Linked DNA regions of Paenarthrobacter nicotinovorans. The protein of the gene in region 1 interacts with the protein of each later gene in a pairwise test. Links are inferred from orthologs where the notes say so. Each region holds a gene or a part of one and is shown in the gene's direction. Other genes may lie near its edges.

Region 1 (4,633 bases):
GTTGGACCCACAGTGGTTGGCGGTCTCGCCGGGGCGGGGTACAGGATTTCCACGTCCGGAGCGCCGGAGCGCGCCGGCATCGTCCACAGGCTCGACGTTGGCACGTCCGGTGTCATGGTCGTAGCCAAGACCGAGCATTCGTACACGGTGCTCAAGCGGGCTTTCAAGGAGCGCACCGTGGACAAGGTTTACCACGCCGTTGTCCAAGGGCTGCCCGATCCCTTGGTCGGAACCATTGATGCACCGATCGGCCGGCACCCGGGCCACGACTGGCGCTTCGCCGTCATCGAGGACGGTCGTCCGTCCGTTACCCACTACGAGGTCCTGGAAGCCTTCGGTAAGGCGACCCTGGTGGAAGTCCATCTGGAGACCGGACGGACGCACCAGATCCGTGTCCACTTCTCGGCGCTGCGCCACCCGTGTGCCGGAGATCTCACCTATGGCGCCGATCCCCGTCTTGCGGCAACGCTGGGGCTGACCAGGCAGTGGCTGCACGCCCGCCAGCTCGGCTTCACGCACCCCCGCACCGGCGAATGGGTGGAAGTTGCCAGCGATTATCCGGCGGACCTCCAGTACGCCTTGGATCTGTTGGAAACGGGTTCGGCCTGATTCCATTGACCTGAAGTCCGGTGCCGTTGCGGTCCGTTTCCTCCCCGACCCGGGACGGTAGACTGTCGTGGTGACTTCCAGCAATGATTCGTTCGTCCATCTTCACACCCACACCGAATACTCCATGCTGGATGGAGCGGCACGGCTGGGGGAGTTGTTCGACGAAACTGAGCGCCTGGGCATGCCGGCCCTCGCAACCACGGACCATGGCTATTTGTTTGGCGCCTTCGACTTCTGGCGCAAGGCGACGGATAAAGGCATCAAGCCGATCATCGGCGTCGAAGCCTATGTGACCCCGGGAACGGCCCGCGGTGACAAAGAGCGGGTCCGTTGGGGCGATGAGAGCCAGCGCAAGGACGACGTTTCCGGCGGTGGCTCCTACACCCACATGACCCTGCTGAGCTACAACAACGTGGGCATGCGAAACCTGTTCCGGGCCTCGTCGATTGCGTCGTTGGATTCTGTTTTCGGTAAGTGGCCGCGCCTGGACCGTGAACTGCTCAACACCTATTCCGAAGGCCTCATTGCCACCACGGGCTGCCCCTCCGGAGAAGTCCAAACTAAGCTCCGCCTGGGACTCTACCGGGAGGCCGTGGAAGCCGCAGCCGAGTTCCGCGACATCTTCGGCGCGGAAAACTACTTCTGCGAGTTGATGGACCATGGTCTGGACATTGAGCGGCGCGTCACCGGTGACCTGCTCCGCCTGGCCAAGGAGCTCAACCTGCCGTTGGTGGCCACCAACGATCTCCACTACACGCACGAACACGATGCCAAGGCGCACGAAGCCCTGTTGGCCATCCAGTCCGGTTCCACTCTGCTTGAGCCAACCTACGACAACGGCGGGTCCCGCTTCGCCTTCTCCGGCAGTGGCTACTACCTGAAATCACCGCAGGAAATGCGGGAGCTGTTCCGTGACCATCCGGAAGCCTGCGACAACACGCTCCTGATCGCCGAGCGCTGCGAAGTTTCCTTCAATACCGGTGCCAACTACATGCCCCGCTTCCCCTGCCCGCCAGGCGAAGACGAGACCTCGTGGCTGGTGAAGGAAGTCGACGCCGGCCTGAAGTACCGCTACCCCCAGGGCATCCCGGACAAGGTCCGCAAACAAGCCGATTACGAGCTTGGCGTCATCACCTCCATGGGTTTCCCCGGGTACTTCCTCGTGGTGGCCGACTTCATCAACTGGGCCAAGAACAACGGCATCCGGGTGGGTCCCGGACGTGGTTCCGGTGCCGGTTCCATGGTTGCCTACGCCATGCGCATCACCGACCTCGACCCCCTCCAGCACGGTCTGATCTTCGAACGCTTCCTCAACCCGGACCGCGTTTCCATGCCTGACTTCGACGTCGACTTCGATGATCGTCGCCGTTCGGAAGTGATCGACTACGTCACCAAGAAGTACGGCGACGAGCGCGTGGCGATGATCGTGACGTACGGAACCATCAAGACCAAGCAGGCGCTCAAGGACTCCTCCCGCGTGCTGGGCTATCCGTTCAGCATGGGCGAGCAGCTGACCAAGGCCCTGCCGCCGGCCGTCATGGCCAAGGACATTCCCCTCGCGGACATCCAGAATCCGGAGTCCAAGCGCTACAGCGAGGCCGGGGACTTCCGGCAGCTCATTGCCACCGACCCGGAGGCAGCCAAGGTCTTCGAGACGGCGCTGGGCATTGAGGGCCTGAAGCGCCAATGGGGTGTACACGCCGCCGGCGTCATCATGTCCTCGGACCCCATCATCGACGTTATTCCGATCATGCGGCGGTTCCAGGACGGCCAGGTCATCACCCAGTTCGACTACCCCACCTCTGAAGGCCTCGGCCTGATCAAGATGGACTTCCTGGGCCTCCGAAACCTCACGATCATTTCGGACGCCCTGGAAAACATCAAGATGAACCGTGGCGTGGACCTGGATCTCGAAAACCTTGCGCTGGACGACGCCGCGTCGTATGAGCTTCTGGCCCGCGGCGACACCCTGGGCGTGTTCCAGCTAGACGGCGGACCCATGCGGTCGCTGCTCAAGCTCATGAAGCCTGACAACTTCGAAGACATCTCCGCCGTCCTGGCCCTGTACCGGCCGGGTCCCATGGGCGCCAACGCCCACACGGACTATGCCTTGCGCAAGAACGGCATCCAGGAAGTCATTCCCATCCATCCGGAGCTGGAAGAGCCGCTCAAGGAGATCCTTGGTGGCACCTTCGGCCTGATCGTCTACCAAGAGCAAGTCATGGCCGTCGCCCAGAAACTGGCCGGTTACTCGCTTGGCCAGGCAGATATCCTTCGCCGCGCGATGGGTAAGAAGAAGAAATCCGAACTGGACAAGCAGTTCGCCGGGTTCTCCCAAGGCATGCAGGACAACGGCTACTCCATGGCCGCGGTCAAAACGCTCTGGGACATCCTGCTTCCGTTCTCCGACTACGCCTTCAACAAGGCGCACTCGGCCGCGTACGGGGTTATTTCGTACTGGACTGCCTACTTGAAGGCGCACTATGCACCGGAGTACATGGCCGCACTGCTGACCTCGGTGGGTGATGACAAGGACAAGTCCGCGATCTACCTCAATGAGTGCCGGCGCATGGGCATCACGGTGCTTCCGCCGGACGTCAACGAATCGTCGCTGAACTTCACCCCGGTGGGCCAGGACATCCGTTTCGGCATGGGAGCCATCCGCAACGTTGGTGTCAACGTGGTGGACGCGATGGTGTCCACCCGGGCGACGGAGGGAAACTACACGTCCTTCAAGGACTTCCTCCTCAAGGTCCCGGCGGTGGTGTGCAACAAGCGCACCATTGAATCGCTGATCAAGGCGGGCGCCTTCGATTCCCTCGGCCACCATCGCAGGGCGCTGGCGATGATCCACGAAGAAGCCATTGATTCGGTGATCACGCTCAAGCGAAACGAGGCCATTGGCCAGTTCGACCTCTTCGCCGGGTTCGAAGACCAGGAACCGGAAGCTTCGCTGACCACGGAAATTCCCGATCTCCCTGAATGGGAAAAGAAGGACAAACTCTCCTTCGAGCGCGACATGTTGGGACTGTACGTTTCAGACCACCCCCTGCAGGGGCTGGAGGGTGTCCTGAGCCAGCACGCCGAGCAGACCATTGCGTCGATCATCGCCGAGGACGGACCACACGACGGCGCCATTGTCACCATTGCAGGCATGATCACCTCCCTGAGCCGCAGGATCGCCAAGGCCAGCGGCAATGCCTATGCCAGGGCGGAGATCGAGGACCTCGGTGCATCAATGGAGGTCATGTTCTTCGGCCAGGTCTACGGCCCCATTGCTTCTGTGCTGGCCGAAGACCTGATCGTTGTGGTCAAGGGGCGCCTGCAGCGCCGGGATGACGGCGCTGTGACATTGAACTGCATGGAACTATCGGTGCCGGACCTGAGCGAAAGCGTCAACGGTCCCGTCGTGATCACCATTCCCACGTTCAAGGCCACGGAGGCAGTGGTAACGGATCTGCGGGACGTCCTTCGCACCCACCGCGGGAACTCGGAGGTCCGGTTGAAGCTGATGGGTGATACCAAGGTGGAGGTCATGGGATTGCCAGTGCATCTTCGGGTGAATCCCAGTCCGTCGCTCTTTGGAGACCTCAAGGTCCTGCTCGGTCCGGCCTGTCTGGACAACTGACAGCCGGGCCCGCGGTAGTCAGATCTCGTAGTCGAGCGGCGCAGGCTTGCTGTAAGCGCCGCCGTGGTACAGCAGCGGGGTCCCTTCCCCGCCCACTTGGCCGTCGACGACCTCGACCACAACCACTGCGTTGTTCTCAAAAGACAAGCGCATCTGGATCTTGCCGACCAGCCAGCCGCTGACGTCCTTGAGGATGGGAACGTCATGGGGGCCGGGCTCCCAGTGGTCGCCGTCGAACCGGTCGCGGGTCCGTGCGAACCTGTCGGCCAACGCCTGGTTCTCCAGCCCCAGCATATGGACACCGATATATTCCGCGTTCGCGACAGCGGGCCAGGAACTGGAGCTCCTGGCCATGTTGAAGGTGAAACGGGGCGGCTCGGCGGACAGCGATGCCAC
Region 2 (3,096 bases), 770 kb from region 1 along the record:
GGGCGAACTTGCATCTCGCTTAATGAGAACTCCTGTAGAACATATGACCGACGTACCATCTTAGCCTGATCACGCTTGAGGACTCAAACCGGCACCGGGCGCGCACAGAAGCACGCTGGTTTCAGCTTGGGGAACTCTGCGTGAGGGCGCAGGTACCCGACAAGCCTACCCCTTGCGGGGCGCTTCAGTGGGCGGCTCGCCTGCAAGGAGCCGCTTCAACACAGATTTGGGGACGTAATCAGAGATGTCCCCGCCCAGGACATTGACTTCCTTGATCAGGGTGGAGGACAGGTGGACGTAGTGCGCTTCGGCGGGCAGGAAGACGGTTTCGACGCCGGTCAACTGGCGGTTCATCGTGGCCATCGGCAACTCGTAGTCGAAGTCCGAGGACGAGCGCAGGCCTTTGACGATCGCCGAAACGCCCCTGTGGCGGCAATACTCGGCCAGCAGGCCTTCACCCATGGGCTCCACGATGATTCCGCGCAGGGAAGCCAACGTTTCGCGTGCCATCTCCATCCGGTCTTCGAGGCTGAACCGGTACTTTTTGGCGTAATTGGTGGACACGGCAACGATGACTTCATCGAACAGGCCGGCGGCCCGGGCAATGACTTCGAGATGTCCATTGTGGATGGGGTCAAAGGATCCAGGGCATACCGCGCGTCTCATGAGACGAACCTACCCCATGGCTTCGCCGGGATACCATGGCTGCCATGGCATCAGCAGGCAGCAGCGCTCCCCTTATTGGAACTTCAGCCGACGCTCCGGCACCTTGGAAACGGGCCGCTATGGGAGCCAACCTGCTCTCACCTGCCGGGGACCTGGGAGTCACCATCTTCGAAGAAATGACCACACTGGCTGTGTCCACCGGAGCCATCAACCTCGGTCAGGGCTTTCCCGACGAGGACGGCCCCGTAGAGATCAAGGACGCAGCGCAGGCCGCCATTGCGGCAGGAGCGAACCAGTATGCGCCAGGCAAGGGGGTTGCCGCATTGCGGGAGGCCGTCTCGGCCCACCAGCAACGGTTTTACGGCCTGGACCCGGATCCCGACAATGAAGTCCTTGTCACTACGGGAGCAACCGAGGCCATCGCAGCGGCGCTGCTTGCCTTCGTCCAACCCGGCGACGAGGTCCTGACCTTCGAGCCTTTCTACGACTCGTACGGTGCCATCATCGGGATGTCCGGCGCCAAGCATGTCACCGCTCCCCTGCTGGCCCCTGATTTCCTGCCGGACCTCGAAACGTTGGAAGAAGCCTTCAGCAGCAGAACCAAAATTGTCCTCCTGAACAACCCGCACAACCCCACGGGTGCCGTATTTCCGCATAGCGTCCTCGCCAGGATCGTGGAATTGGCCGGCAAATACGACGCCATCATCCTCAGCGACGAAGTGTATGAGCATCTCACCTTCGGAGTGCCGCACATCCCGGTCACCACCTTGCCCGGCGCCGCCGAACGAACCATCACCATTTCCTCCGCCGGCAAGACGTTTTCCTTCACCGGATGGAAGATCGGCTGGCTCACCGGACCGGCACACCTGGTGGCAGCTGTACGCACCGTGAAGCAATTCCTGACCTACAGCTCCGGCACGCCATTCCAGGGCGCCATCGCGGTCGGCCTGGGCCTTCCCGACGCGTTTTACCAGGGCATTGCCGATACCCTCCGGCAAAAGCGCGACATCCTCGCCGAAGGCCTCCGCGCCGCAGGCTTCGGCGTTTTCAACCCCAGCGGCACGTATTTCATCAACGTCGATACCGCGCCGCTGGGCATCAGGGATTCCGTTGATCTCGCCAGGCGCCTGCCCGGACTCGTCGGAGTGGCTGCCATCCCTGTTCCGGTCTTCTGTCATCCGGAAGGCGCCGAACGCACCCGCAGCCTCCTGCGTTTTGCCTTCTGCAAGAAGATCGACGTCCTGGAAGAAGCTGCCGGGCGCCTGGCTACGCTCAAGGAACGCCTGTGAATTCCCGGGATTCCGGCCATGCCGCCCGCTTCCTCCGCACCAGCGGCCAGCACGCCACGATCGATACAGACCCCCTCGTGGAGGGCAGCTTCATCCTGAGCATCGGCGGAGCCGAACAGTCACACGTGAACCTGGCGGCGCCCGGTGAGATCTTCTATGAATACCTCCGCAGGATCGGGCACGTGGTGGACCTGGCCGCAGAACCTGGCCGCCCCATCCGGGCCCTTCATCTGGGCGCCGGAGCACTTACACTGGCCCGCTACATCCAGGCCACCCGACCGGGCTCCGAACAGTACGCCGTTGAACTGGAACGTGAACTCCTGGACTTTGTCCTCCAGAAACTGCCGATGCCCGACGGTACAAGGCTGACCTCCCATATCGGCGACGCGCGCGACGCATTGGCGCAGCTTCCCGCCGAGGCGGGGTTCGACGTCGTCATCCTTGACATCTTTTCCGGGCCCGAGGCCCCTTCCCATATCGCCTGCAGGGAGTTCTATGAAGAGGCAGCAGCCCGGCTGGCTCCCGATGGCGTCCTCATCGTCAATGTGGGCGACGAGCCGGCGCTCACGCTTGTCCGCAGCCAGGTCTCAGCGCTGCGCAAGGCCATGCCGGATGTTGCTGCGTTCGCGGAGGCCGGCATGTTTGAAGGCCGCTATCCGGGCAACATAATTTTGGTCGGCACACGTACGCCATGGCCCGCGGAATGGACAGCTGAACTATTGGCCCGCGGCCCCCACCCGGCTGCCGTCCTGACGGGCGTGGACCTGGACCGGATCGCCGGCTAAACGGAACCAGTGCTCACGCCGGTTCAGCGAACCACAGCTTGGTCTCCCCGTACTTTTTGTCGGCGAAACACTCCAAGGCATCCGGCCACGACGGTTCGGGGCTGCGGGAACTGCGCTCCACCACCACAACGGCGGCATCGTCCAGGTGCAGTGCCAGCTTTTCGAGCACCGCAGCCAGCGCCGGTTCGTCCAGGGGGTAGGGCGGGTCAAGGAAGACCAGGTCCCACACCGAAGCATCGCCTGCACGCTCCAGGAACGATTCCACCTTGGAACGGTGGACGGAAACTTTCTTGGACCCCAGGGTCTGGTTGACCAGGTCCGCGTTCCGTTGGCAGACGTCGCTTGCCTTGGCATCG

The links. Proteins that work in one complex are often made in the same cells at the same time.
Region 2: the proteins of dnaE (region 1) and JMY29_RS11780 interact in binary tests that used the Escherichia coli proteins (3 or more experiments, as listed by UniProt). The link is inferred for Paenarthrobacter nicotinovorans from one-to-one orthologs.

What each region holds. Positions count from the first base shown.
Region 1 is NZ_CP089293.1:1,753,830-1,758,462, forward strand. Bases 335-4,437 are described here. They hold dnaE (DNA polymerase III subunit alpha), read left to right. Parts: upstream 335-679; coding sequence 680-4,237; downstream 4,238-4,437. Other genes in these bases: JMY29_RS08180 (RluA family pseudouridine synthase), read left to right, coding at 335-609; JMY29_RS08190 (flavin reductase family protein), read right to left, coding at 4,256-4,437. Outside these bases: more of JMY29_RS08180, read left to right, coding at 1-334; more of JMY29_RS08190, read right to left, coding at 4,438-4,633. UniProt on the Escherichia coli protein: DNA polymerase III is a complex, multichain enzyme responsible for most of the replicative synthesis in bacteria. This DNA polymerase also exhibits 3' to 5' exonuclease activity. The alpha chain is the DNA polymerase catalytic subunit.
Region 2 is NZ_CP089293.1:2,522,660-2,525,755, forward strand. The notes cover bases 1-2,828. They hold JMY29_RS11780 (aminotransferase class I/II-fold pyridoxal phosphate-dependent enzyme), read left to right. Parts: upstream 1-701; coding sequence 702-1,955; downstream 1,956-2,828. Other genes in these bases: coaD (pantetheine-phosphate adenylyltransferase), read right to left, coding at 166-666; JMY29_RS11785 (spermidine synthase), read left to right, coding at 1,952-2,740; rsmD (16S rRNA (guanine(966)-N(2))-methyltransferase RsmD), read right to left, coding at 2,754-2,828. Outside these bases: more of rsmD, read right to left, coding at 2,829-3,096. UniProt on the Escherichia coli protein: Shows aminotransferase activity with methionine and histidine as substrates, and to a lesser extent also with phenylalanine.